2 regions of the Winogradskyella sp. SM1960 genome follow, and region 2 is predicted to be linked to the other one. Evidence: riboswitches for the same ligand, from Rfam matches in the RefSeq annotation. Region 2 holds a riboswitch; the other holds the start of a gene.
What was found. A riboswitch is a leader RNA that binds a small molecule or an ion and turns the genes downstream of it on or off. The one in region 2 is predicted to bind S-adenosylmethionine.
Positions count from the first base shown of each region.

Region 1: it holds a riboswitch for S-adenosylmethionine, as region 2 does, so the genes downstream of both, K1X16_RS04295 (O-acetylhomoserine aminocarboxypropyltransferase/cysteine synthase family protein) here and K1X16_RS13070 (trans-sulfuration enzyme family protein) in region 2, are expected to answer to the same signal.

Region 1 is NZ_JAICBG010000001.1:967,285-982,634, forward strand. It holds gene gltB (glutamate synthase large subunit) at 1-1,595, opposite strand, end outside; gene K1X16_RS04255 (outer membrane beta-barrel protein) at 2,042-3,061, shown strand; gene K1X16_RS04260 (ammonium transporter) at 3,089-4,387, shown strand; gene K1X16_RS04265 (phosphoenolpyruvate carboxylase) at 4,553-7,132, opposite strand; gene leuB (3-isopropylmalate dehydrogenase) at 7,142-8,260, opposite strand; gene leuD (3-isopropylmalate dehydratase small subunit) at 8,308-8,898, opposite strand; gene leuC (3-isopropylmalate dehydratase large subunit) at 8,898-10,280, opposite strand; gene K1X16_RS04285 (2-isopropylmalate synthase) at 10,284-11,459, opposite strand; gene K1X16_RS04290 (hypothetical protein) at 11,608-13,152, shown strand; SAM riboswitch class I at 13,258-13,381, shown strand; gene K1X16_RS04295 (O-acetylhomoserine aminocarboxypropyltransferase/cysteine synthase family protein) at 13,528-14,826, shown strand; gene K1X16_RS04300 (OsmC family protein) at 14,906-15,350, shown strand, end outside.
Region 2 is NZ_JAICBG010000005.1:152,746-168,095, forward strand. It holds gene metH (methionine synthase) at 1-2,577, opposite strand, end outside; gene K1X16_RS13065 (homocysteine S-methyltransferase family protein) at 2,604-3,605, opposite strand; gene K1X16_RS13070 (trans-sulfuration enzyme family protein) at 3,678-4,847, opposite strand; SAM riboswitch class I at 4,949-5,072, opposite strand; gene K1X16_RS13075 (HupE/UreJ family protein) at 5,207-5,797, shown strand; gene K1X16_RS13080 (deoxycytidylate deaminase) at 5,903-6,355, shown strand; gene K1X16_RS13085 (S41 family peptidase) at 6,357-7,964, shown strand; gene K1X16_RS13090 (FAD-dependent oxidoreductase) at 7,954-8,565, opposite strand; gene K1X16_RS13095 (hypothetical protein) at 8,565-8,765, opposite strand; gene K1X16_RS13100 (MarC family protein) at 8,776-9,357, opposite strand; gene K1X16_RS13105 (DUF3109 family protein) at 9,619-10,185, shown strand; gene K1X16_RS13110 (tetratricopeptide repeat protein) at 10,205-12,136, opposite strand; gene K1X16_RS13115 (LytR/AlgR family response regulator transcription factor) at 12,140-12,874, opposite strand; gene K1X16_RS13120 (ribonucleotide-diphosphate reductase subunit beta) at 13,683-14,957, shown strand; gene K1X16_RS13125 (ribonucleoside-diphosphate reductase subunit alpha) at 14,961-15,350, shown strand, end outside.

The DNA of each region.
Region 1 (15,350 bases), on a different contig from region 2:
GTTACAATTTCTTCTCTAATACCATCTAATGGTGGATTAGTAACTTGAGCAAATAACTGCTTAAAATAATTTGAAATTAATTGTGGTTTATTCGACAAAACTGCCAGAGGAGTGTCCGTTCCCATAGAACCTAAACTTTCCTTAGAATTTACAGCCATTGGTGTAATGACGTCTTGAATATCTTCAAAAGTATAGTTAAATAAACGTTGTCTTGTTTTTATATCTGTGGTTTCTATCGGACAGGTTTCTCCAGTATATGGAATGTCTTTTAGATGCAATCTAGTTTTATCTAACCATTCTTGGTATGGTCTTTCTTTAACGATCTTACTTTTAATTTCTTCGTCATTGATAATTCGACCTTGATTCATGTCTACTAAAAACATTTTACCAGGTTCTAAACGACCATGACTTTCAATATCGTCTGGTGCAATATCTACCACACCAATTTCTGAAGACATAATTAATTTACCGCTTTTAGTAACAGTATATCGTGAAGGACGCAATCCATTTCTATCTAATAATGCACCAATATAATTTCCATCTGTAAATGGTACAGATGCTGGTCCATCCCATGGCTCCATTATACAGGCATTGTAATCGTAAAATGCTTTACGCTCTGGTGACATGGTTTTATGTTTTTCCCATGCTTCAGGAATCATCATCATCATAACTTCTGGTAAGGATCGTCCTGTATGCGTTAATAATTCAACAACCATATCCATTGACGCAGAGTCAGATTTTCCAGGTAAAATAATAGGAAATAATTTGTCTATTTGAGGACCAAAGACGTCACTTTTCATGATTTCTTCACGTACACGCATTCGACTTACATTTCCACGAAGTGTATTTATTTCACCATTTTGACACATAAATCGGAATGGTTGTGCCAATTCCCAAGTAGGCATTGTATTGGTTGAAAAACGCTGATGCACTAAAGCCAAACGCGTCACTAAATCGGTTTCCTGTAAATCTTTATAGTATGGCCCGATATCTTCAGGCATAATTATACCCTTATATATTAACGTGTTTGTACATAAGCTTGAAACGTAAAAATAAGATGCTTGAGACATTTTTGAGGCTCTTACAGTATGCTCTGTAATTTTTCGAGCAGCATAAAGTTTTGCCTTAAAATCCGCTTCTGAAACCTCATTAGATTTCCCAACAAAAAGTTGCTCAATATTAGGTTCTGATGCTAAGGCGATTTCTCCAAGTTGTGTTGAATCTACAGGCACTTCTCTCCACCCGATTACAGAAAGACCTTGCGCAATAATCTCTCTTTCGAAGGTATCTTTACAAAACCTGTATTGGTTTATATTTTTAGGCAAAAACACCATTCCAACCGCATATTTCCCTTTTACAGGCACTTTAAAACCACAAACGCGTTTAAAATAAGCATGCGGAATATCGATAAGTAAGCCTGCACCATCTCCTGTTTTTCCATCAGAACTCACCCCTCCACGATGCTCCAGTTTTTCGAGAATTTCTAGAGCGTCATGTATAATTTGATTTGTTTTTTCTCCCTTAAGGTTACATATAAAACCAGCACCACAATTTTCGTGCTCAAACTCTGGCAAATAAAGCCCTTGTTTCTTCATCATATTTCAATAAAATTAAAAGGTTTTTACACCTTATTTCACCTCTAATATATAAGCATAAATTTTATTATAAAAATAGTTGAAACACTTTTCCCATATCGATAGTAATGTGCATTCTTATTGAAAATATTGCAATAATTACAACAAATTCTAATAATTAACTAATGAGTATTATTCAACGAAAAACCTAATTTATTGCTAAAACGTTTTCAAAAACAGAAAAACAATAAAATTAATTCACAAAAACAGCATTTTAAGCTCATTTAAGTCAAAACGAAATTATTGATATACCAAAAAAATCGTTTAATTTTTTTATCACCCCAAAATTTATAGGGTATAAAACTTAATATTCACAAAAATTACATTTTACACCTAACTTTTTCTAGGGTATAAATAATTATTACATAGATTTGACCCGAACTAACCATTACTAAACTATCATTATTATGAAAAAAGTTTTAACTTTAACTGTACTATTTATGTCAATAGTATTAACGGCACAAGACTCTAGTGAAGTCGCTAAGGATAAAAAATTCACATTATCTGGAAGTGTAGACGCTTATTACCAAACGCTATTAACCGCTTCTGACGATTCTGGCCAGTCTTTTGGAACTGCTTTTGCAGGAAAAACAGGTTTTGCATTGGGCATGGGTAATATTATTGCTAGCTACGAAAGCGGCAAAGTAGGTGCTGTTTTAGATTTAGTAACAGGACCAAGAGGTGGTGCTGCTACATTCAACACCGACATTGTTGATGGTATTGTAAACCAAGCTTATGTTTATTGGAATGTTTCTGAAACAACCACTTTAACTATGGGACGTTTTAATACATTCTTAGGCTATGAAGTTATTGCACCAGCAGCAAACTTTAACTACAGTACATCTTACTTATTCTCTAGCGGACCTTTCTCTCATATGGGATTAAAAGCAGATTTTGCTTTATCTGATGATTTTAGCTTAATGTTAGCCGTTATGAATCCTTGGGATACTAACGACACATCTACAACAGGTGAGTATTCATTTGGAGCTCAATTAGGATATTCCGGTCAATATTTAAACTTATACTACGACAGTGGCAATAATGGAGGGTTAGGATTTGAAGTAGATTATACAGGTGGATTCGATCTTGCGGATAGTTTTTTCTTAGGAATCAACGCTGCCTATAACGACAATGACGGAAGTGGCTTTTATGGCGCTGCACTATACCCACAATACACATTATCAGATGACTTCTCTCTAGGATTAAGAGGTGAATATTATTCAAGACACGACGATGATCTAGATGATTTACCAAGTGTAATTGGCTTAACAGCAACAGGTAGCTATATTGTAGATAGCAACTTAATTATTAAGCCAGAAGTAAGATTAGACTCTTGGAGCAATAACGATGACGCTTTCTTCGATGCAGACGGAGAAGACTCAAGTAGTTTAGCTGTATTTACTCTAGCAGCTATCTACTCATTCTAAACCACAACACTAACTAACACACATATTATGATACCTAATTTTTTAACTATTATCCCAAGTCTTATTGCAGTACAAGATGCTGCAGAACCTACCGAAGTCGAAGCGGCAGTTGCAGCCATAAATGGTGACATGGGAATGCTATGGATGCTAATCTCAGCACTCTTAGTTTTCTTTATGCAAGCTGGTTTCACTCTTGTTGAAACAGGAATGACACGCTCTAAAAACGCAGCCAATATCGCAATGAAAAATCTACTCGATATTTGCGTAGGATCATTAACCTACTGGTTTGTAGGCTATTCTTTAATGTATGGTGACACTTCAAACGGATGGTTTTTCTGGAGTGGCATAATGCAAGGTGAAGGAGCTGATTTATTATTTCAAACCATGTTTGCTGCAACAGCTGCTACTATTGTATCAGGAGCTATTGCCGGACGAACAAAATATTCTACTTACGCAATATTTTCAATCGTAATGACCGCACTAATTTACCCAATCGCAGGTGGTTGGCAGTGGCAAGGTTCTGGTTGGTTAACCGAACTTGGTTTTATTGATTTTGCGGGATCTTCAATCGTTCACTCCGTTGGTGGATGGGCCGCTTTAGTAGCTGCATATATGGTTGGACCACGAATAGGAAAATTTGTAGACGGAAAAGTAAAGGCTATCCCAGGACACAATCAAATTCTTGCCACTTTAGGTGTTTTTATCCTTTGGTTAGGATGGTTTGGGTTTAATGGTGGTTCTCAATTAGCTTGGGGAGGCGATGATGCAATTGCAGCTTCAAACGTTGTATTAATAACAAATTTAGCCGCAGGTGCAGGTGGCTTAGGTGCTTTAATAACCACTTGGATCTGGTACGGAAAACCAAATCTACCACAAACTTTAAATGGAGCCTTGGCTGGTTTGGTAAGCATAACCGCTGGCTGTGGAAATATGTCTACGGTTGGTGCTGTATTTGCGGGATTAATTGGAGGTATTATCGTTGTTTTCTCAATTGAAATTATTGAGAAGAAGCTAAAAATTGATGATGCTATCGGAGCAGCCTCAGTACATGGTGTTGCCGGAGTTTGGGGAACACTTGTTATTGGTCTTTGGGGAATTGATGGAGATACAGGAATAGGCTTATTTAATGGAGGAGGCTTTGGTCAGCTAGGTACTCAAGCTATCGGAGCTTTAGCTTATGGCGTATGGGCTATTACTTTATCATTTATTATTCTAAAAATATTAAAATCTACAATGGGACTTCGAGTTAGCGAAGAAGAAGAACTTGTTGGTCTAGACCTTTCTGAGCACGGAGAAATTGCTTACCCAGGAAAAAGAGAAAGATAAATATTCTTTCATATAAGTTTTAATTGATAATTAATTTAATTGTTAGAATAAAAACCTTCGAAGCTTAAGCTTCGAGGGTTTTTTGTTATTGCTTATTTTACAATCACAAAAAAACCTTAGAAGAAATTCTTCTAAGGTTTTTTTTAAACGCTTATGTAATCTAAATTACGCCGAATTACGACTAGCATTAATATTTCCAAACAAAGATCGCGTTACCATTTTCTCAAAGATTTTAATCTGTTCTTCATCGCGTACCTCAGCCTTTTCTAGCTCTTGAATTTTCTTTAAGGCATACTGCTGAATTGTTAACAACGGCAAAACAATAGATTCTCTAACAGCAATAGATGCTTTTCCAGATGGTTCTTCTTGCATTAATTCCTTATAACCAGTAAGTTTTAAGATTAAACGTTTCGAAGTTTCATATTCTTCATAAATAACGTTCCAGAATTCACCATATTCTTTGTCATTAGCCATATAACGTGTTAAATCGAAAAAAGATTTAGACAATGACATCATACTATTTTCAATCAATGTTTTAAAGAAACTCGATGTTTTAAAGAGGTGTTGCACTTTTTCAAATTCATTGGCATCCTCATAATGTTTTAACGCCGTACCAACTCCGAAAAAACCTGGAACATTTTGCTTTAATTGGCTCCATGATCCAACGAATGGAATAGCTCTTAAATCTTCAAACACTAAACCTTCTGCTTTTCCTCGCTTACTTGGGCGACTTCCAATATTAGTTTTTGCATAATACTTCAACGTACTCATGTGCTCTATATACGAAATGAATTTTGGATGTGACTTAAACTTCACATACGCCTCGTAACTTCGCTTTGACAGATCTGACATTACATCTCTATTGTCTGGATGCATTTTTAAATCTGTATCGCTTAAACTATTATTAACACCAGAACTTATTAATTGCTCAAGGTTATACTGTGACGATTCTAAAGTTCCGAAATTAGAACTTATTGTTTGCCCTTGTATGGTTAACTGCACTTCTTTGTCTTCTATCGTTGGCCCTAATGACGCATAGAAATTATGTGTTTTTCCACCACCTCTAGCTGGAGGTCCACCACGACCATCAAAGAAAACAACCTTAATACCATGTTCTCGAGACACTTTTGTTAAATTCTCTTTAGCTTGATAAATTGCCCAGTTTGCCATTAAGTAACCACCATCTTTTGTACCATCGCTAAAACCAAGCATTATAGTTTGGTTGTTACCTCTAGATTTTAAGTGTGCCGCATACTCCGGGTTTGTATATAATTCTTCCATCACTTTTGGAGCATTTTCTAAATCCGTAATGGTTTCAAACAATGGTCCAATATCTACAGTTAATTCTTCTTGAAATGCCACCAATTTTAACATTGCAAATAATTGCATTACATGTAATGTGGTCTGATTATTACTAATGATATATCGGTTGGCTGCCTGCTCACCATTAGTTTCTTGAATGGTTTTTATAGCTTTAATCGTTTCTAAAGCCATCAACGTTTCATCATCTTTTATTAAAGCTAAATCAATACTACCTTCTACTTTAGATAGAATTTTAATCTGCTCACTTTCAGATAAATCATGATAATTTTTTGGAAAAATATCACTTCCGCTTTCGATTAATGCATTTACTATGTCATTAAAAAATTGCGCGTGTTTACGACTGTCTTGTCTTATGTCTAAATTTGCAAAATGGAATCCGAATAAGTGTGTTTTATTAATAAGACTGTTCAACTCATTCTCATAAAGCGAATTGTGATTAGCAATAATCACTTCCTTCACAGCTTTTAATTCTGAAACAAAAAAGTCTAACGTAAAGTCAGTAGGCTCGTTAGTAATAATCTTATACAGCTCACGTTCTAGCACTGACATTCGCTCTTCCACTCCTTGAAACGTTAATTTCCGTTTCAATTGTCTTACATTTCTATAATAATTTTTAATGATAGAAAGTCGCAATCTGCCTGCCACTTTTAATGTTATTTCTGGAGTAACAAATGGATTTCCATCTCTATCTCCACCTGGCCAAAACCCAATATTTATAACATTGTTTTCAATTTGTTTACCGTCGAAAATATTTTGTTGAATGTAATCGTAAATGCTTCCGAAGGATTTATAGAATACATTCTCTAAATACCATATTAAACTCACCGCCTCATCAAAAGGTGATGGTTTTTCGTGCTTAAAAAATGGTGTTTTTCCTAATTGCGCTAGTAAGTCATTAATTCGTAATAAATCATTTTCACGAATAGCTTCTGTTAAATCAGTAATAATTCCTAAAACAGAACCAGGATAAAACTGCGTTGGGTGTGCAGTCAGAACAATTCTAACTTTAAATTCTTCTAAATATTTCTGAAGCACTTCTAACTTATTCTCTGCAGAAACGGTTTCTTTTAAACTTCGCAATGTTCCAATACCATCCATATTGTTAACAATAGGAAATGCAGCATCTTCAATAGCATCAAATAACACTACTTGTCTTTCGATATATTGAATAAATCGAAATAACAAATTGATCTGACTTTCTGGCGACCGTCTGGCTTGGTATTTTTTAAAAAATGACTCTACAATAGCTGTAGGATTATCTTGATTTGCGAATCCTTTTTGACATGTTTCGTGAAATAAAGGTAAGAGCGCTCCTGTTTTTGTAACATCATCAAAAGGTAGCGTCATAAATATACTATTGTATATCTGATACTTAGACAAAACATTTTGATTGAAGCGTGTTAATTTTGGTTGTGTGGGCATTATTTTTTATTAAATTATTGTGGACTGCCCTAAGTGGATATTCTTAAAATTGAGGTTTGTATCTTTAGGATTAAAGATAAAATCCTCTATAAAGTCACCAACATTAGAGGTCGTCACTGTGTTTACCACCGAATTTATATCAGGTGTTGAGATGTTTAATTTTAACGATTTTTCTACAGCTAACCTAATTAATTCGGCTTCATTATGTAAGTTAAAGTGACTGAGCAACATAGCAGCAGAAAGAATTGAAGCAATAGGATTTGCGATTCCTTTATCAGCTGCTTGAGGATATGATCCATGAATTGGCTCGAACATTGCATATGTATCTCCAACAGAAGCTGAAGCTAAAAGCCCTATTGAACCACCAATAACACTAGCTTCATCACTAATAATATCACCAAACATATTTTCTGTTAAAATAACATCGAATTGTTTCGGGTTTAATATCATTTGCATTGCTGCATTATCTACAAATAAAAAGTCTAATGTTACATCTGAATATTGCTCCGCAACTTCTTTTACCACCTTTCTCCAAAGTCGAGACGATTCTAAAACATTAGCCTTATCGACTAAAGTTACTTTATGATTTCTATGTTCTGCTTCAACAAAAGCTAAATGTGCAATACGCTCAATTTCTTCGCGAGAATATGAACATAAATCAGAAGCGTAATCACCATCTTTGGATAAGTGCTTTTCACCAAAATAAATTCCACCAGTCAATTCTCTATAAATTGAAATATCTGTACCTTCAATGATATGTTTCTTTAAAGGGGACTTATCTAATAATGTTTTATAAGCTTTTACAGGCCTAATGTTAGCATATAAACCTAATTCTTTTCGCAGTTTAAGCAAACCTTGTTCTGGTCGTACTTTTGCCGAAGGGTTATTATCGTATTTTGGATGTCCAATAGCACCAAATAAAATCGCATCACTTTTTTTACATAAATCTAATGTTTTGTCTGGCAAAGCATCATTATGATTATCTATCGCAACAGCACCAACATCTGCCGTTGTAAATTTAAAATTATGATTAAATTCTGAAGCAATTGCTTTCAAAGCTTTAATAGCTTGATTTGTTACTTCTGGACCAATACCATCACCTGGTAAAACTGCTATATTTAATTTCATCTAGAGAAAAATCGTTTCCGAATCAACGGTACTTTTAAGTTAATTATTTAATATATTTTTTGAGCTTCAAAAGCTTCAATTTGTTCTTTGTTATTTACGAGATAATCAATATCATCATAGCCATTAATCATACATGTTTTTTTGTAGGCATCAATTTCAAAATCTTCTTGTAAACCTGAACCTTTTACAGAAATGGTTTGACTTTCGAGATTCACTACAATTTCGGTCTCTGGTTTAGACACTAAAAGGTCCAATAAGTCACTTAAAAATCCTTCCGAAACCTGAATGGGTAACAAGCCATTATTTAAGGCATTGCCTTTAAAAATATCTGCAAAAAAACTAGAGACTACGACTTTAAAGCCATAATCTGTTAACGACCATGCCGCATGTTCTCTACTAGATCCACAGCCAAAATTATCTCCGGCTACTAATATTTTTCCAGAATACTTAGAGTCATTGAGTGCAAAATCTGTATTAACTGAACCATCTTTATGATATCTCCAATCTCTAAACAAGTTATCACCAAAGCCTTTTCTGTCTGTTGCTTTTAAGAAACGTGCTGGTATAATTTGATCTGTATCTACATTCTCTATATGTAATGGAATGGCTCTAGATTGTAATGTTGTAAACTTTTCCATTAATTTAATTGCTTTGAAATATCTATAATTTTACCTTCTACTGCTGTTGCTGCTGCGACCAACGGACTCGCTAAGATAGTACGAGACCCTTGACCTTGTCGTCCTTCAAAATTTCTATTTGAAGTAGACACGCAGTATTCTCCTTGTGGAATCTTATCATCATTCATGGCCAAACATGCCGAACAACCTGGTTGACGTAATTCAAAACCAGCATCATCAAAAATAGTTTTTAATCCTTCGTCTATAATTTGCGTTTCAACCTGTTTACTTCCTGGCACTAACCAAGCTGTAACATTAGCTGCTTTTTTCTTTCCTTTAATATAATCTGCTGCGACTCTAAAATCTTCAATTCTAGAATTGGTACAACTTCCTATGAACACAAAATTGATGGGTTTGTTAATTAAACTTTCACCAGCTTCAAAATTCATATAAGACAATGACTTTTTAAACGATGGATTTTCATCCGTAGGAATGTTTTCAGAAATTTTAATTCCCATTCCTGGATTAGTTCCATAGGTGATCATTGGTTCTATATCGGCGGCATCAAAGCTGTATTCTTTATCAAACGTTGCATCATCATCTGTTGGCAAGGTTTTCCAATAGGCTACTTTCTTTTCAAAATCTTCTCCTTGAGGTGCAAATTTTCGACCTTTCACATAATTAAAAGTGGTTTCATCTGGCGCAATCATTCCGCCACGTGCTCCCATTTCAATACTCATGTTACAAACGGTCATACGACCTTCCATACTCATCTCTTCGAAAACATTTCCAGCATATTCACAGAAATAACCTGTCCCTGAATTGGTTCCTAATTTTGAAATAATATAAAGAATAACATCTTTTGGTAAAACGCCATTCTTCAATTGACCATTAACCGTTACTCTTAAGCTTTTTGGCTTGGTAAGCAACAAACATTGACTTGCAAAAACTTGCGCTACTTGACTTGTACCAATACCAAAAGCAATGGCTCCAAACGCACCATGTGTTGAGGTATGACTATCGCCACAGACCATGGTTAAGCCTGGTTGCGTCACTCCCAACTCTGGAGCCATTACATGCACAATACCGTTATATTTATGCCCTAACTCATAAAGGGTAATATTATTTTTTTTACAATTTTCAGACAATTGCTCCAATTGATTTCGAGATAACGCATCCTTAATAGGCTTATCTTGATGTAATGTTGGAGTGTTATGATCTGCTGTCGCCACAATTTGATTGGGCCTAAAAATAGGAATCCCACGCTCTTCTAGTTCATTAAAAGCTTGCGGACTTGTTACTTCATGGATTAAATGCTTATCAATATATAATATCTGCGGTCCGTTTTCTATCGTACTGACCACATGCGAATCCCAAACTTTATCGAATAATGTTTTACCCATCTATTATGCTGAAATTATTTGTTGATACACCTTACTTGTTTCAATAATTTGATGAATATCATTATCATTGATTTCTTTCTTTTTATCTGCAAAACTTAAGAAATTTGCATACACATCATCTAATTGCAGTTTTGTAAGCTCGTAACCTACATTTTTTGCTCTATACGCCAAAGCAGCTCTCCCACTTCTTGCCGTTAACACAATCGCAGACTCAGTAACACCCACATCTTTAGGGTCAATGATTTCATACGTTTCTCTATTTTTAATCACACCATCTTGGTGAATTCCAGAGCTATGCGCAAACGCATTTGCTCCAACAATTGCTTTATTTGGCTGTGTATAAATTCCCATACTGTCACTGACCAACTGGCTCAGTCCATAAAGCATAGAAGTATTTATATTAGTATCTAAATTGAGATAAGGATGTTGCTTTAGCACCATAACAACCTCTTCTAAAGCTGTGTTTCCGGCACGCTCACCAATACCATTAATAGTACATTCTATCTGGCGAGCTCCATTAATTACACCTTCTATAGAATTTGCTGTTGCCAATCCTAAATCATTATGGCAATGACAAGACAAAATAGCCTTTTCAATACCTTTTACATTTTCTTTTAGGTACTTAATTTTTGCTCCATACTCGCTTGGCAAACAATACCCTGTTGTATCAGGAATATTTAGCACTGTTGCACCTGCTTTTATCGCCGCTTCACAAACTCTTGCTAAATACTCATTATCTGTTCTTCCTGCATCTTCAGCATAAAACTCAACATCTTCTACAAATGATTTTGCAAATTTTACAGCTTCAAAAGCACGCTCTAATATAGCCTCTCTGTTTGATTTAAATTTGTGAATTATATGCGAATCAGAAGTACCAATACCTGTATGAATTCTTGGTTTTTTTGCATATCGAAGCGACTCTGCAGCTACTTTGATGTCATTTTCTACAGATCGGGTTAAACCACAAACTGTAGCATTTTTCACTATTTTAGAAATGCCTTCTACCGATTTAAAATCACCTGGACTAGACACTGGAAACCCTGCTTCTATCACATCAACTCCAAGTTGATCTAACTTTTCAGCAATGATTACTTTTTGTTCAGAATTTAATTTACAACCTGGCACTTGTTCTCCATCCCGAAGGGTTGTATCGAAGATTTGTATGTTGTTATTTGACATATATCAAAATATATTTTATAGTATTGTCTAACGAATATATGTTTTGAAATTGCCATAAATTTTGACAAACCTATAACTTTACGATGTTCAGTTGCCAAAATGTATTTTAAATTACTGATTAACAGGTTTCTAAATCTATTTTATATTGATAACTAAAGACCAAAAAGATAATTTATTCTCACTCATAAAGTCATTGACAAAGTCTGAAAAACGACAATTCAAACTTTATGTGGGTCGACTTGGAGTAAATTCAGATTCAAAATTTTTGAAACTTTTTAATCTTTTAGACAAATCAAAAACCTATAATGAAGCAGCAATTATAAAAAGTGGCATCGTTAAAAAACGACAACTTGCAAATGTAAAAGCTCATTTATACAAACAAGTTTTAATAAGTTTAAAACTTAACCCTTCGCATCAAAATGTGCGTTTACAAATTAGAGAACAACTAGATTTTGCTTCCATTTTATATCATAAAGGCTTGTATAAACAAAGCTTAAAAATCTTAGATAAAGCTAAAGAACTAGCGATTGCAAATGAAGAAAAAAACTCTGCTTTTGAAATTGTTGAACTCGAAAAAGTAATAGAATCACAATACATTACACGAAGCATCAGCACACGCGCAGATGAGTTGACAGTGCAAGCTAAGGAGTTGAGTTCACTGAACATGATAGCGAGTAAACTTTCTAATTTATCGCTTCAGCTCTATAGTACTATTTTAAAAACCGGCTATATTAGAAATGAAGAAGAGGCCAACATGGTCACTAATTATTTTAACAAACGCTTACCTAAGGTAAAAATTGAAGACCTTGGGTTTCGTGAAAAATTATGGCTTTATAAAGCCAATTTATGGCAAAGTTTTTTGCTTCAAGACTTTTTAAGTTGTTACAAATACGCTTCAAAATGGGTGGATTTATTTTATCAGAATCCAAGCATGATTAACCTAAACCCCGTTTTCTTTTTAAAAGGTAATAATTACTTACTCGAAGCTTTATTTTTTATTGGAAACAAACCAAAATTCTTAGAAAAGTTTACTGAGTTTGAGCTAACTGTGAACAAAGCCAATTTCCCTAAAGATGAAAACGTTGCCTCTTTAGTGTTTCTTTACACCAACTTTCACAGTATTAATCAACACTTTATTGATGGAAGTTTTGAAGAAGGTTTAGATTTAATTCCTAAAATTGAAAAAGCCTTAATTCCGTTTAATAACAGAATTGATCCGCATCATAAAATGATATTCTATTACAAGTTTGCCAGTTTACACTTTGGAGCAGGAAACAATAAAGCATGTATAAAATATTTAGACAAAATTATTTCTAACAAATCACTTTCAATGCGCGAAGATTTACTCTGCTTCTCTAGAGTTCTAAATCTCGTTGCACATTATGAAGCTGGTTTAGACTATCATTTAGACACCCTTTTACGAAGTACTTATAAGTTTTTAATTAAGATGAATGACCTTCATGAAGTGCAAAAAGAAATGATAAAATTCATTAGAGGACTTCAATATATTTATCCACACGATCTTAAAAACGCCTTTATTGAATTGCATAAAACCTTAAAAACTTTTGAAGAGCATCCATACGAGCGACGCGCCTTTTTATATCTCGATATTATTTCTTGGCTAGAAAGTAAGATTGAAAACAAGCCTGTAGCCGAAATTATACGTATTAAGTATTTATCAAAAAACAGCTAAAATTTTTATGAAATTGTTAAAAAACAAATAAAAGCAGCAAAATATTTGGATTTCTAAATTTTGTATTGCAATATTTGTGCTCACAAAGTTCAAACACTTACTGAAATGTTATCAAGAAAGGTGGAGGGAATGACCCTATGAAGCCTTAGCAACCCTTAGATTTACTAAGAAGGTGCTAAATTCTACTTAAATATGCAAGTCATTTTTTGCACATTTGGATAGATAACTCAAGACTAATTACTCATCTGTAATTAGCATTTTCTTTATAATATTTTTCTATTAAGTACGCTTCTAACCCTTTGACAAAGTTCAGGAAAAAAGAGAGGCTTATTTGGCTTTTGGTTTAATCATTTATTAACTCAAAAACTTAGAAAAATGAGTACACAAAAATTCGCAACACAAGCGTTGCACGCAGGTCACGACACCAATCAAACATCTGGAACAAGAGCTGTTCCTATTTACCAAACATCATCGTATGTTTTTGACGATTCAGATGATGCAGCCGGACGATTTAATCTTTCCGTTCCTGGTTTTATTTACACACGTTTAAACAATCCAACAAACGACATTCTAGAGCAGCGTTTAGCAGCACTAGAAGGAGGTATTGCAGCTGTTGCTACAGCCTCTGGAACCTCAGCAATTGCTACAACATTACTGACGCTTTTAAGAGCAGGTGACCATATTGTAGCATCGAGCAGTTTATATGGTGGAACCTACAATTTATTAAGCGTTACCTTACCAAGACACGGCATTACCACAACGTTTGTAGATGCTTCTAATCCCGAAGAATTTGCAAAAGCAGCACAAGAAAATACAAGAGCATTCTTTGTAGAATCTTTAGGAAATCCGAAGTTAGACGTTTTAGATCTCGAAGCCATTTCTACAGAAGCAAAAACGCACAAGGTGCCTTTAATCGTAGATAACACTGTTGCTACACCTTATTTATTAAAACCAATTGAACATGGTGCTAACATTGTTATTCACTCATTAACAAAATACATAACCGGAAACGGAACCTCACTTGGAGGTGCTATTATTGATGCAGGCACCTTTGACTGGACTAACGGAAAATTCCCAGAATTTACAGAACCATCTGCTGGTTACCATGGCTTAGTCTATAGTGAAGCCATTGGAGCAGCTGCTTTTATCGCTAAAATAAGAGTAGAAGGTTTACGAGATTATGGTGGAGCTTTAAGTCCATTTAATGCGTTTCAAATTATTCAAGGTTTAGAAACCTTAGAACTTCGTATAAAGAAACATAGTGAAAATGCTCTTGAATTAGCAACTTGGTTACAAGAACAGCCAGAAGTGAAATGGGTCAATTATCCAGGATTAGAATCTAGCCCATACCATGAGCTAGCTAAAAAATACTTACCAGAAGGTCAGAGTGGCGTCGTAACTTTTGGAGTTGACGGAGGCTATGAAGCTGCTAAAACCATTGCAGACACTACCAAATTATTCTCACTGTTAGCCAATATTGGAGATACAAAATCACTTATTATTCATCCTGCAAGTACAACACATCAACAATTAAGTGATGAGGCACAAGAAACCGCAGGAGTTACAAAAGATTTAATTCGTTTATCTGTTGGCATTGAAAACATTGAAGATTTAAAAGACGATTTAAAAGACGCTTTTGCTGTTGTAAAGCAGAAAAAAGCACTTCAGAATTAAACTTTAATGAATAGCTAAGTAGATGCCTTTGTGATAAAGGCGTCTACTTTAAATTTTCAAAATTAAAACAGACAAAACAATGAGTGATTTAAAATTCTCAGTTGTAGGAGATAGTGCTTCTGCAACTCAATTTATAGGAAAAACAAGACAATTTACTTTAGTCGTAGACGAACCAGAAGCTTTAGGAGGCACCGATGAAGATGCTAACCCTGTAGAATATATTTTAGCAGGATTTGCAGGTTGTGCCAATGTTGTAGGACATTTGGTCGCCAAAGAATTAGGCTTCACAATTAAAAGCTTAAAAATTGAAGTTTCGGGTGACATAAATCCAAATCGTTTTTTAGGTACTTCTACTGAAGAGCGCGCTGGTTTTAAAACTATAAACCTCAATCTAATTCCAGAAACTGATGCTAGTATTGAAGTGTTAACAAAGTGGCTTCAAATTGTAGAAGAACGTTGTCCTGTAAAAGATAATTTACAGAATAAAACACCTTTAAAAATTTCAGTAGAAAAAGAATATACAG
Region 2 (15,350 bases):
ATAATAGCCACTCACACTTGCTGCTGGCCACATTGCTAAACTTTCTGTAAGTTTTACTCCAATGTTTTCCTCAACATTTAACAGCTTCCAAATGGTGGTCTTTTCTAAGTGATCCGGACAAGCAGGATAACCAGGTGCAGGTCTTATTCCTTTATAACTTTCTTTTATAAGTTCTTCATTGGTTAAATGTTCGTTTTGATCATAATTCCAATGTTTGGTTCGCACTTCTTTGTGTAAATACTCTGCGAATGCTTCGGCTAATCGGTCTGCTAAGGCTTTTATCATAATCGAATTATAGTCATCATGATTGGCTTCAAATTGAGCTGCCAATTCTTGAGTTCCAAATCCTGTTGACACACAAAAACAACCCATATAATCTTGTTTTCCTGTTGTTTTTGGTGCAATAAAATCAGCTAAGGCTATGTTTGGTTTACCTTTTGCTTTTTTAGATTGCTGACGAAGAGTTAGGAATTTGTATGTCTCTTCACCTGTGAGATCTCTCGACTGCGCTCGAGATGACAATACGACCTCAATATCATCATCATTAACTGAATTAGCTTCAAACAATCCAAAAATAGCTTTTGCTTTTAAAAGCTTTTCTTTGAAAATACGCTGTAATAAAAGTTGCGCTTCTTTAAACAATATGGTTGCTTGTTCTCCAACCACATCATCAGTTAGAATGGCTGGATATTTTCCATGTAAATCCCAACTTCTAAAAAATGGTGTCCAATCAATAAATTCTTCGAGTTTGGTGATATCAAAATCTTCTAAAATTTGAATGCCCAATTGATTTGGTTTTACAATCTCAGAGGTATTCCAATTTATTTTGAATTTGTTTTTACGAGCATCAGCTATCGTTAAATATTCTTTTTTCTTGGTGCGTTTTAAGAACTGCTCTCGGAAGGCATCGTACTCTTCACGAATTTGGTTTTTATAAAGCTTACTGTCTTTCTTAAGTAAATCGCCAACAACGGTTACAGCTCTGGAGGCATCATTAATATACACAACAGTATTGCTATAATGTGGTGCAATTTTTACAGCAGAATGCGCTCTTGAGGTTGTTGCACCTCCAATAATTAAGGGAATTTCAATGTTTTCTTTTTCAAGGGCTTTAGAAACGTAAACCATTTCATCTAATGATGGTGTAATTAGTCCACTCAATCCAATGATATCAACCTTTTCTTTGATCGCGGTTTCTACAATTTTTTCTGGTGGAACCATAACACCAAGGTCAATAATTTCATAATTATTACAGCCTAAAACAACGCTAACAATATTCTTTCCGATATCGTGAACATCGCCTTTTACGGTTGCCATTAAAATACGACCTGCAAATTCTTGTTTTCCATCTTTTTCGGCTTCAATAAAGGGTTGTAGGTAAGCAACAGCTTTTTTCATAACTCGTGCCGATTTTACCACTTGAGGCAAAAACATTTTACCACTACCAAATAAATCGCCTACCACATTCATTCCGATCATAAGATGCCCTTCAATAACCTCAATAGGTTTATCTGAGGCTAAACGTGCTTCTTCAACATCTTCAATAATAAATTTATCTATGCCTTTAACTAAACCGTGCGTGATTCTATCTTGCAATGGATCATTTCGCCATTCGAGAATATTTGCAGATTGTGCGGACGAGTCGCGACTTGTACCAACAAGTGATTCCGCGATTTCCATCAAACGTTCTGTGGCATCGTCGCGTCTATCGAAAAACACATCTTCAACACGTTCTAATAAATCTTTATCTATTTCGTCATAAATCTCGAGCATTGTTGGGTTAACAATTCCTAAATTCATTCCATTTTTAATGGCATGGTATAAAAATGACGAATGCATTGCTTCACGCACAACATTGTTTCCTCTAAATGAAAAAGACACATTACTTACCCCTCCAGAAACGTTAGCATGCGGTAAATTTTCTCTAATCCATTTGGTGGCTTCAAAGAAATCGAGTGCATTTCTGCGGTGTTCATCCATTCCTGTTGCAACCGGAAAAATGTTAGGATCGAAAATAATATCTTGGGCAGGAAACTTTAGTTCGTTAACTAAAATGTGATATGAACGTTTACATATTTCAATACGTCTATTGTAATTGTCGGCTTGTCCTTCTTCGTCAAAAGCCATAACCACAACAGCAGCTCCGTAACGTTTAATGAGTTTTGCATGGTGTTTAAATTCGGCTTCACCTTCTTTTAAGCTAATTGAATTAACAACACATTTCCCTTGTGCCACCTGTAAACCAGCTTCAATAATTTCCCATTTAGAACTATCGATCATTATTGGGATTTTAGAAATGTCAGGTTCTGAAGCTATGAGATTTAAAAAGGTAGTCATGGCATAAACACCATCTAGCATACCTTCGTCCATGTTAACGTCTAAAATCTGAGCACCTCCATCAACTTGGTCTCTAGCTACTTCTAAAGCTTCATCGTATTTTTCTTCTTTTATTAAACGAAGGAATTTTCGAGAGCCTGTTACGTTGGTACGTTCTCCTATATTTATAAAATTACTTTCTGGTGTTACAACCAAAGGTTCTAAGCCTGAAAGTGTGAGATATTTTTTTATTTGAGTCATGTTAGTATTTTCAAAATGGATTCCGTCTACGCAGGAATAACAGTTTTTCTAGGTTCATACTTCTGCGCCACTTCTGCAATTGCTTCTATATGTGCAGGACTTGTGCCACAACATCCTCCTATTATATTAATGAGATGGTCTTTGAGGTAGCTTTCAATAAATTGCTGCATTTGTTTTGGAGATTCTTCATATTCACCAAAAGCATTTGGTAGTCCTGCGTTAGGATGAGCTGAAGTAAAAAATTCAGTTGCGTTAGATAACCTTTGTAAATAGGGCTTTAATTGTTCTGCTCCAAGTGCGCAGTTAAAGCCAACACTTAAAAGTGGAATATGAGATATAGAAGTTAAAAAAGCTTCAACTGTTTGTCCTGATAAGGTTCTGCCAGATGCATCAGTAATTGTTCCAGAGACCATAATTGGAATATCGATATGGCGTTCTTCTTTAACTTCTTCAATGGCAAATAAGGCAGCTTTAGCATTTAATGTGTCAAAAATAGTTTCTACTAATAGCAAATCTACACCACCATCAATTAAGGCTTCTACTTGCTGTTTGTAGGCAATTCGTAATTCATCAAACGTAATAGCTCTATATTCTGGTCGGCTAACGTCTGGCGATAAACTTGCCGTTTTATTTGTTGGCCCTATGCTTCCAGCAATGAATCGAGGCTTTTCAGGATTTTCTTTCGTGAATTTTTCTGCGACTTCTTTGGCTATGCGTGCAGATTCGTAATTAAGCTCGTAAACTAAGTCTTCCATATCGTAATCTGCCATGGCTATTGTGGTGCCCGAAAACGTATTGGTTTCTACAATATCTGCTCCAGATTCAAAATATTTGGCGTGCACTTCGGCAATAGCTTTAGGCTGCGTTAACGACAATAAATCGTTGTTTCCTTTTAAAGGAGATGGATAATCTTTGAAGCGTTCGCCTCTAAAATCTTCTTCCGAGAAATTATATTGTTGCAACATAGTTCCCATGGCTCCATCGAGAACTAAGATTCGTTTTTGTAATTCTTGTTTTATTTTGCTCATAATGTTTATGTGTTCTCGATACCATTTTATTCTCCCGAAAGCTTTCGGGATCTAAAATCACTCGAACTGACGCTAGTTTTCTAGGGCTTGTTTTAAATCTTTAATAATATCTTCAGGATGTTCTAAACCTACAGAAACGCGTATCAATCCGCCTGTAATTCCTGTTTGTAGTCGCACATCTTCTGGTATTTTAGCATGTGTTGTAGATGCAGGATGTGTTACAATACTTCGTGTATCTCCTAAGTTTGCAGACAGTGATAATAATTGAATTGTATTTAGAAATTTTCTACCAGCTTCTATACCTCCTTTGATTTCAAAAGCGACTACATTTCCTCCTAGTTTCATCTGCTTTTTTGCTAATTCGTATTGTGGATGTGATTTTAAGAATGGATATTTTACAAAATTGACGTTGTGATGAGATTCTAAAAACGTCGCAATTTTTAAGGCATTTTCACAATGTCTATCAACTCTAACCGGTAATGTTTCTAAACTTTTTGAAAGAATCCAGGCATTAAATGGTGATAATGATGGACCTGTATTTCGAGAAAATAAATATATTTTTTGAATTAATTCTGAGCTACCAACCGTTATACCACCTAAAACTCTGCCTTGTCCGTCTATTAATTTGGTTGCCGAGTGAATGACCAAATCCGCACCAAATTTAATGGGTTGTTGTAGGTAAGGCGTCGCAAAACAATTGTCTATAATAAAAATGAGATTGTGCTTTTTTGCGATGTCTCCCAAACGTTGTAAATCTAAAATATCGACAGCAGGATTTGTTGGGCTTTCTGCATAAATTACTTTAGTATTGGGTTGAATAAGATTTTCGATCTTGTCTAACTCATCAACTTTAAAATAATTATTTGAAATATTCCATTTAGGTAATATGTTATTGAGTAAGGTTTGGGTTGACCCAAAAATACTACGACACGATACAATATGATCTCCTGCATTAAGGATAGCTGCAAATGTTGAAAATACGGCAGACATACCAGATGCAAAGGCATAACCACGTTCTGCACCTTCCATTAAACAGATTTTTTCTACAAATTCTGATGTATTTGGATTAGAGTATCGGCTGTAAATATTACGTTGTTTTTCGTCTGCGAAAGAAGCACGCATATCTTCTGCATCCTCAAAAACATAACTCGATGTTAGATATAATGGATTAGAATGCTCTAAAAATTGTGAGCGTTCCATTTGCGTTCGTATGGCTTGTGTTTCAATATGTTTTGAACTCATTTTTCTACGGTTTAATTAGTACAAAAAAAACGAAATACGTCTCAGACGTATGTATAGAAAAATGTTATAAAGAGTTGTAATTACAGGTGTGCAATTATGTTGGGTTATCTATCCAATTGTGCGATAAATGAATCGACAATTACGTAGAAGTTAGCACCTTCTTAATAAGTTTAAGGGTTGCTAAGGTTTCAAAGGGTCTAATCCCTCCACCTTTCTTGATAACATTTCAATACGTTGTTTGAACTTTGAAATACAATATTCCGAAAGAAAATAGTATAATACAAATTTTATTCACTTTATTTTAATAGAAACATGTTGCATTTTAATTGTAACTTTGATTTTCTCAAATAAAGTTGATTATGTTAGAAAATTTCTGGTTTAATGTGCAATATGGCATGAACCATGTTTTAGATATCAATGGTTACGACCATGTCTTATTCTTAATGGTATTAGCTGTGCCTTACGTTTTTAAAGATTGGAAGCGTGTGCTTATTTTGGTTACAACATTTACCTTAGGACACACACTATCTTTAATTATGGCGGCTTATGGTATTGTAAGTGTTAATGGAAAATTAGTAGAATTTTTAATTCCAATTACTATTTTAATTGCTGCACTTTACAATGTATTTACAGCAAGTAAAACATCTAAATCTAATAAAATTAGTGTACTGTTTTTAGTAACGTTATTTTTTGGACTTATACACGGTTTGGGTTTTGCAAGAGAATTTAAAATGTTTGCAGGTCAGAACGAAGGTAAATTAGGACTTCTTATAGAATTTGCTTTGGGCATTGAGTTGGCTCAGGTTATCGTTGTATTTGTTGTGCTATTTCTTGGGTTTTTAGGTCAGACGATCTTTAGATTTTCACGTCGCGATTGGATGATGGTAATTTCTGCTGTTGTGATAGGGTTAGTGATTCCGATGATTATAGGAAGCGATTTACTTAATTAAGCTAAAAAAGATTGGTAAAACTTTAACGCGATGTAAATGGGTTATAAAATACTATCCGTTTATCTTCGTTACTAACATGATAGCTTTGTATAACACTTATTATTAATGCCAAAGACAAAACAATTACGTTACGATAAAGCCTATTTGCGCATTGCAAAAGAATGGGGAAAATTATCGCATTGTAAACGGAAACAAGTAGGAGCCCTTATTGTAAAGGATAGAATGATCATTTCAGACGGTTACAATGGTACACCAACTGGTTTTGAAAACTATTGTGAAGACGATGAAGGCTATACTAAATGGTATGTGTTACATGCCGAAGCTAATGCGATTTTAAAAGTAGCATCGTCTACACAATCTTGTCAAGGGGCAACGTTATATATTACGCTTTCACCTTGTAAAGAGTGTAGCAAGTTAATTCATCAAGCAGGAATAGTAAGGGTTGTTTACCATCAAGATTATAAAGATTGTTCAGGAATTGATTTTCTAAAAAAAGCAGGTATAGAATTAGAGCTTATTGAAGATCTAAATGAAGATTCTCGTTTTCACGAGAAATAATATGGCAACAAAAAATAAATACATACCACTTATTGTTGGTGTTGCAGTTGCAGCAGGTGTTATTATAGGTGGAAAATTAAGTTTTTCAGATACATCAGATAATCTCTTCAGTACAAATAGTAAAAAAAACAAACTTAATCGGTTAATAGACTATATAGATTACGAGTATGTAGAAGATGTAAATACAGACAGTATTGTAGACGTTACTGTCAATGGTATTTTACACAATTTAGATCCACACTCTACGTATATACCCAAGGAAGATTTAGAGCGAATCACTGAAAATATGAAAGGTGATTTTGTTGGTGTTGGTATTAATTTTTATCCGTATAAAGATAGTATTGCAGTAATTAGACCAACCGAAAATGGTCCAAGCGAACGTGCAGGTATTATGAGTGGTGATCGTATTCTTTTAGCAGATGGCGACACACTTTACGGTCCAAATATATCTAGTGATTTTATTAGTGAAAAACTTAAAGGAGATAAAAACACGTCTGTAAAACTAACGGTTTTTAGAAAAGGTGAAGATGAATTATTAGAGTTCGATGTTAAACGTAAAGCCATTCCTATTAAGAGTATAGAGGCTGCATATATGCTTACAGATGATTTGGGCTATATGAAAATGAATCGTTTTGCAGAATCTACTTTTAACGAGTTTAAGTTAGCACTTAGTGAGTTAAAGGAATTAGGAGCTACTAAATTAGCATTAGATTTGAGAGATAATCCTGGTGGATTTTTAGGAATAGCGGAACAAATTGCAGATGAATTTTTAGAAGATGGTAAGCTTATTCTGTTCACTAAAGATAAAAGAGGAAAGGAAGAGCGCGTCTATGCCACAAAAAGAGGAGAATTTGAAGATGGAGAACTTTATATTCTTATCAATGAAAATTCAGCATCGGCAAGTGAGGTAATCGCAGGTGCACTTCAGGATAATGATAAAAGTATTATTGTAGGTCGACGCTCCTATGGTAAAGGCTTAGTACAACGCGAAATGGCATTAGGTGATGGAAGTGCTGTACGTTTAACCGTATCTAGATATTACACTCCAACAGGGCGTTCTATTCAAAAACCATATACTAATGGTGATAGCGAAAGTTATTTCAATGATTATTACAAACGCTTAAGAACAGGGGAATTAGCACACGAAGAAAGTATAGAAGTAGATGATTCTTTAAAGTTTACCACACCAAAAGGAAAAGTAGTGTATGGAGGTGGAGGAATCATTCCAGATATATTTGTGCCTGTAGACCGATTATTTGATAATGAAACCATCAATTATTTAAGACGACGAGGGCATTTTGGATATTTCGTGTTTGAAGAATTAGATAAGGATCGCACCATATATCGTGGTGTTTCTAAGTACGATTTTATTAATAATTTTGAAGTTAGTGATGATATTGTTATGAATTTTCAAGATTATGTCAATCAAAGAGAACGTACCAATATTTCTTTTGTAGCCTATAATGCTGAAATCAGACGACTGATAAAAGCAACATTAGCGCGTCAACTATTTGATGATAATGCGTTTGAAGAAATCATTAACAAAGAAGACATTATGGTGCAAGAAGTTATTCTACTAAGCACTGAGTATCCTAACTTTAAACAGTAACTTTATCGTGGATTTTGGTCTGATTTCCGTCATTCCAAAGGGTTAAAATATCGGTTGCTACATGCGATCCGCTACCACATGCCATAGCAAATTGACTACGCCAACCTGCTAAAGTACCAGCGACATAAAGGTTGTCTTCAATGAGGTGATCCGTGTTTTTTAACCAAATTCTATCCTTCTTTATCGCAGCTCTTGGATGAGGTTCAATGTAAGTTTCTAAACCTGTTATAGTCATAAAACTTGTGTATCCAACTGCTATAACAACGATTTTAGAATTGTATTCGTTTTTATTGGTTGTTATTTTAAAGCCACCTTCTTCTTTTTGAATGGCACTTACTTTTTCATTTTCTATTTGTGCAATATGAGGATAAAGCTCTGCCAATTGATCTATTCCACTGTTTAGAATATCAGAACCTAAAGTACCAGGTTGTAGTCCCAATACATTATTAAATAATGCGTCTTGAAGATGTGATGTTTTTTGGTGTGCAATAATGCCAATAGATTTGTTTTCTGCAAACCGCTTGTTTTTGGCCGAACCTAAAACTAAAGCGCAAGATAAACCTGCGGCACCACCTCCAATAATTAAAGCATCAAAAGACATTAGCGCCGATTATTTAATTTTTCAATTTTTTTAGAAATTCTAAATACTTGTAATAAAACAATTGCGCAAAGTGCAGCCAAAATAGTTATTAAAGCTGTTTGACTTTCTCCTTCAAAGAGGGCATCAAAATTTAGTTTTGTCGCATTAAAAATAATTAATGCTACTGCAATAATGGATAAGATGAGTGTAATTACTTTCATGTTAACGAATTTAAACCAATAACGCTTTTATGTTGTGAGCAAATAACTTTACGGCTATGGCTAACAAAATTACGCCAAATATTTTTCTTATAATGTTAATTCCATTAGATCCTAAAACACGCTCAATTTTTGCAGATGTTTTTAGGACAATATATATAACTATGACGTTGCTAATTACAGCGACGATAATATTTTCGATGGCAAATTCTGCACGTAAGGATAATAGCGTTGTTAAGGTTCCTGGTCCTGCCATAAGGGGAAATGCCAATGGAAAAACAGATGCTGTAACAGAACTATTTTCATCATCTTTATAAAGCGTAATGCCTAAAACCATTTCTAGAGCAATAAAAAAGATAACAAATGCACCAGCAACAGCAAATGAATTAACGTCGATACCAATGAGGCTTAATAAACTTTTTCCGACAAATAGGAAAATTACCATGATCACACCAGCGATTATAGACGCTTTTCCACTTTGTATATGACCAACTTTTTTACGTAGATCTATAATAATTGGAATGTTTCCAATGATATCAATGACCGCAAAAAGGACCATGAACGCTGTAAATATTTCTTTTAAATTAAGATGCATTTTTATAGGGTTTTAAAATCTATTATAAGTTATACAAATTTAGGTCTTAAGTAATTGTTCTTCAATTATATAAAATCAAAATTTGATTGTTTTTTTTGAAATTTTTTGCAAAGGTGCGATATTATAACAGATTTGCAATAGTAAATGTGAATAAGTTTTAAAATAGGTATTTCTAAAGGGAACTACAACTTAAGTCTGTAAAGTTTAGTTGCACTTGAAACTTAAACTGTTATTTTTGCGACGTATTAGAACTAATTATATATGTTTCAACTCGGAAAAACTATAGTTTCAGAAGACATCATTGAAAAAGATTTTGTCTGTAACCTCTCAGCTTGTAAAGGAGCGTGTTGTATCGATGGAGATGCAGGTGCTCCGTTAGATAAAGAGGAGGTAAAAATTTTAGAAGATATTTACCCAAAAGTGAAACCTTTTTTGCGAAAAGAAGGCATAGAGGCTATTGAGGCACAAGGTACGTCTATAGCGACAGATTTTGGGGATTTAGAAACACCATTAATTAACGGAGCAGATTGTGCTTATGTCATTTTTGATGATAAGAAAACAGCACTTTGTGGTATCGAAGAAGCTTATAATCAAGGTGAAATTTCATGGAAAAAACCAGTGTCTTGCCATTTATATCCTGTAAGAGTAAAGGAATACTCTGAGTTTTCGGGAGTGAATTACGAGAAATGGGATATTTGTGATGATGCTTGTTCTTTGGGTAAGGAATTACAAGTGCCAATTTACAAATTTGTAAAGGAGGCGCTTATTAGAAAATTTGGTGAAGATTGGTATGCTGAATTAGAAAAAGTAGCAGAAAATTACAAGTAATAACCCTTTCTAATCGTTTTTAATGAATAGGTATTTGTAAAATTATCTTGGTGCCAGAGGGACTTTCATTGTCATATAAATCTTCAATTTCTAAAGAATAGGAGTTTTTAAATTGTTCTGAAAAGTTAGCCAAACGTGCTTTGGTTATATCTATCCCAACAGAGTTACGATCTAGCCGTTTTCTGTCATTTATTTTTTTAGAAGCAAGTCTACCAATTCCGTTATCTATAATTTCTACAGTTATATGTTTTGATGAGTTTTTGCTCACATTTAAGTCTATTTTTTTGTTATTCGCTTTAGATGATAAACCATGCCATAACGAATTTTCTAAAAATGGTTGAAGTACAAGCGATGGAATTTTAGTGACTTCGGTATTTATTAATGGATCTACCTTAATTTTAAAATCTATTTCGTTTGAAAACCTTATGTTTTCAATATTTATATATAATTTCATGGTTTCAAGCTCATCATGAAGCGATGTCTCCTTTTCTTTTGAAGCCATTAATATTTTCCGGATTAATTTTGAAAACTTATTTAGGTAATATACCGCATTGGTTTTGTCATTATTAATAATATATAACTTAATGGAATTTAACGAGTTAAAAATAAAATGAGGATTCATTTGGCTTCTCAACATATCTTGCTCTAAGGTTAAAATATGTTTATCTCGTTTTAATGCTTTTGTTCTGTGTATAATATAAAGGGCGATGCCAATACCGCATAGTAGGAATGATGTATAAAGTAAGATTTGTTTATTTCGTTCTAAACGTAAGCGTTGGGCTTCGTTTTCTATAGCTAAAGCTTTTATTTGGTTGGTTTTGTTTTCGTTTTCATAGGCTATTACAATATCATTTACATACTGTAGGTTTTGCTCGGTTAAGATGGTGTTTTCAATTTCAACAGCATCTTGATAATACTTTAAAGCATCTTTAAAATTCTCTTTTGTTTGACTAATCTTAGACAACAACTTGCTGGTTTCGGCAATAGTTGATTTTAAATTATAAGAATTGGCTATGTTAAGTGCTTTTTTTAGGTGTTTCTCAGCATCTTCAATTTGATTGGTTTCAGTTTGTAATTGCCCTAGGTTGAGATATGAAGCAGAAATATAATACTGATCATCAAGGTTTAGAGATTTTTCTAAAGCTTCTAAAATAATAGGTTTTGCATCTTTGTAATTATATTGTTTTAGATATACGCGTCCTATGCTGTTATAGCAAATAACGCGACCTATCTCTGAATCAATACTATTATTGTAGTCTAATGAGAGGTTGTAATTTGAGAGGGCAATATCTAAGTTGCCTTTTGCTTCTTCAGCATAACCTATATTATGATAGTTAATAGCAAGACCCAGTTTGTTGTCTGCCTGTTTTTCAATTTTAAGCGATTTGTTAAATTGTAAAAGTGCTAAATCATATTGTTTTAAGGCGAGGTAAATATTTCCAATACTGTTTTGAGAGATGGCAATACTGTGGGTTATCGACGTCGTTTTATCAATAACAGAATAAGCAATCTTCAAAGCTTCTGTATGATAGTCTAATGCTAGTTTAACAACGTCCATGCGCCTGTATACCACACCAATCATATTGAGGCTTATAATTTTAAGCTCGTCACTTTTTGCCTTTTCTGCATAAGTGTCCGCTTCTTGGTGAAGTTCTAAGGCCTCGTCGTACTGAGAGCGGTCTCTTTGTATAACACCTAAAGCATTAAGTGCAAAGCTAGATCCTTCATGCCAAGAAATTTCCTTGGACATGTTGAGCAAACGTGTCATTCTTGTACTATCGCGTTCAAATGGTTTGAGAACAGAATCTAGTATACGGAGTTGTGAAGGTGTATTTTCTTTTACATACTCTAAGGTGTGTTCAAAATTTGTAGGTTGCGCATAACCAAGAAAAACGATAAAGAAAAAGAGAATACAGAGACGTATAGGTTTGTCTGCACAAAAATATCTCATAGACTATAGTTTTTCTAGAAAATCTGACTTTCGCTGTCTCGCTACCGGAATTTTATGATCACTGTCCATAATAACATAACCTTCGTTTTTGATAAATGCTTTTATTTTATTTAGGTTAATAATGTAGGAGTTATGAATCCGAAAGAAATAGTGCTCTGGTAAAATGGCATCAACTTCTTTTAATTTTTTGGTCATAACTATTTTTTTTTCGTTTTGTAAGTATAGTGTACTGTAATTGCCGTCAGATTCTATATAAATGATTTCATCAATATCTAAAAAGAGTAATTTTCCATCTGTGTTAATGGTGATCTTTTTTTTGTCGAATTGCGAATTAAAGTTAATGAGCATGCGCTCTAATTTTGATGAGTTAAATGTGCGTTCATTGTGTTTCTTAATTTTAGAAATACAGTTTCTTAAATCATCTGAGTCTATAGGTTTTAATAAATAGTCTGTAGCTTCAAATTTTAAAGCTTTAATGGCATATTCGTCATAGGCTGTGGTGATTACAACAGCAAAATCAATGCTGCGCAGTTGTTCTAAAAACTGAAACCCTCCAATAGTTGGCATTTGCACGTCTAGAAATAAACAGTCTGGTGTGTGCGAATTTAAATAGGTTAATGCGTCATCAGGATTAGTAAACGACTCCATCACTTCAATCTCGTCACTAAAATTACTGATTTCCCAAATTAAACTTTGGATAGCTTTAGGTTCATCATCTACAATTACGGCTTTTAACATGCTTTAAAATTATTGAATATAAATATAGGAATATATTGATTGCTAAGAATGTAAAAATGTGTGTATTGCATGGTTTTGTGTATAGAATGCAAAAATTAGTATGACCGTTTATACACTTTTTTTTACCATTCATACAAAACAATGTAAAAAAGTGGATTAATATGGTGATATTTGAATAATTAAAAGAGCCAGAAATTAGGGCAAATTAGGGGTTTGCTTTTTGGCTTTTATGCTATTAATGATTTATAATTAGGATCTAAAAATTCTAATCTTTCATTACTGTGTTAATTTATAATAAATGATTTTATAATTATTTATTATTAGTTTTAGTTAGTTATTAGGGAAAAAAGAGCGTTATGTAAACGCTCTTTTTTGTTGCTTTATACTAATGAGATTTAGAGACCTTAATTACCAATAAACTCGGTTGCTAGCCTTAGATTTAACACGATTAAACTTACAAATTTTTTCGTGTTAAAATTACAGTAAAACACTGAAAATCAATGAAGTGGCGTGTCTTCGGGCGATTGTCTTTTTTTTTTGACTCGAAACTAATTTGTTAAGAACTTGTTGACAATGTTTATAAAATTACCTTTCTTTTTTAATGACAATTGTCAATCTTTGTTGAGTGTAAAATAAAATGGATTTTTCTAGTCTTTAGATTTCAAAAAGCTGAAGAAAATTTTATTTTTTTTAAAATTCGCCCCTTTATTATAAAGGAAAAACATAGAACGTTTTACGGATTCATTAATACTTTTTAGAGTGGTTTATAATCACTCTAATGACTAAATAGGCTTTAAATTAAAGAGATATGGAGATTACTCAAATTATTAAAAGAGATTATGAAACAAGTCCGTTTGTTTTAAATAAAATTTCTAATGCGATTGAAAAAGCAATGCTTTCTGTTGGAAATGGCTCTAAAGAAGATGCCAACACAATTTCTGTAGATGTGTTGCAGACTTTACTTGATAGAAAAGGAAAAGATCATAACTATTTACCTACTGTAGAAGAAGTACAGGATTTAGTTGAGGAAAAATTAATGCAAAGTGCTTTTCATGATGTAGCAAAAGCCTACATATTATATAGAGACGAACAAGCACGACTTAGAAAAACAAATATTTTTGAGAAGCGTATTAATTTAAAACCTTATGAGTATCCAGAACTTAATGAATATGTAGATGCGATAAGACACTCGTATTGGATTCATTCAGAATTTAACTTTACAAGTGATATTCAGGATTTTAAGACAAGATTGACCATTGTAGAGCAAAATGCGATTAAAAACACAATGCTTGCAATTTCACAGATTGAAGTTGCTGTGAAATCATTTTGGGGAGACATTTACCATAAAATGCCAAAACCAGAAATTGGGTCTGTTGGAGCCACATTTGCAGAAAGTGAAGTGCGCCACCAAGATGCATACTCTCACTTATTAGAGATTTTAGGTCTTAATAACGAGTTTAAAAACTTAAAGAAAAAGCCTGTAATAATGAGACGTGTTCATTATTTAGAAACAGCTTTGAAAAACGCAAAAAGTGAAGATAATAAAGAGTATGCAGAGTCTATTTTACTGTTTTCTCTTTTTATAGAACACGTGTCGCTTTTCTCTCAGTTTTTAATCATTATGGCTTTCAATAAGCATAAAAATATGCTAAAAGGTGTGTCTAATGTGGTTGAAGCAACCTCTAAAGAAGAGCAAATTCATGGTGATTTTGGAATTGATGTCATTAGAATTATTAAAAAAGAAAATCCAACATGGTTTGATGACGAGCATAGTACTTTAGTTAAAGAATTATGTAAAGAAGCTTTTATTTCAGAAAGTAAACTTATTGACTGGATTTTTGAAGCCGGAGAATTAGACTTCTTACCAAAAGATGTGATAAATGAATTTATAAAGAACAGATTTAATAATTCATTAGAGAGTATTGGTATTGAAAAAGTATTTGATATCAACGAAGAATTAGTAGCACAAACCGAATGGTTTGATGACGAAATTATTGGAACAAAGCACGGAGATTTCTTCGTAAAGCGTTCTATCAACTATAGCAAAAGAACAAAAAGTATAACCAGCGACGACCTATTTTAAACTATGAGCAACCACACTAACACAGATCTTGAGAACAAATTGAACACAGAAGCAACAAAGACGTCTCAACACGACGACTTAATCAAAGCGAGAAAAGAAGCTATTAAAGAAGCTAAGGCTGAACCAGAAATAAAATGGTTAACAGAGCATAGTCGTCAGTTTTTAGCCTCTGGTTACCTTACAGGAGATACTACTCCTGAGGAAAGAATTAGAGAAATTGCTAATAACGCAGAAAGAATTTTAGGCATTGAGGGTTATGCAGATAAGTTCTATGGCTATATGGCCGAAGGCTATTACTCATTAGCGTCTCCAGTGTGGTCTAACTTTGGAAAAAGACGTGGCTTACCGATTAGTTGTTTTGGTTCGCACATTTCTGATGATATGGGAGATATC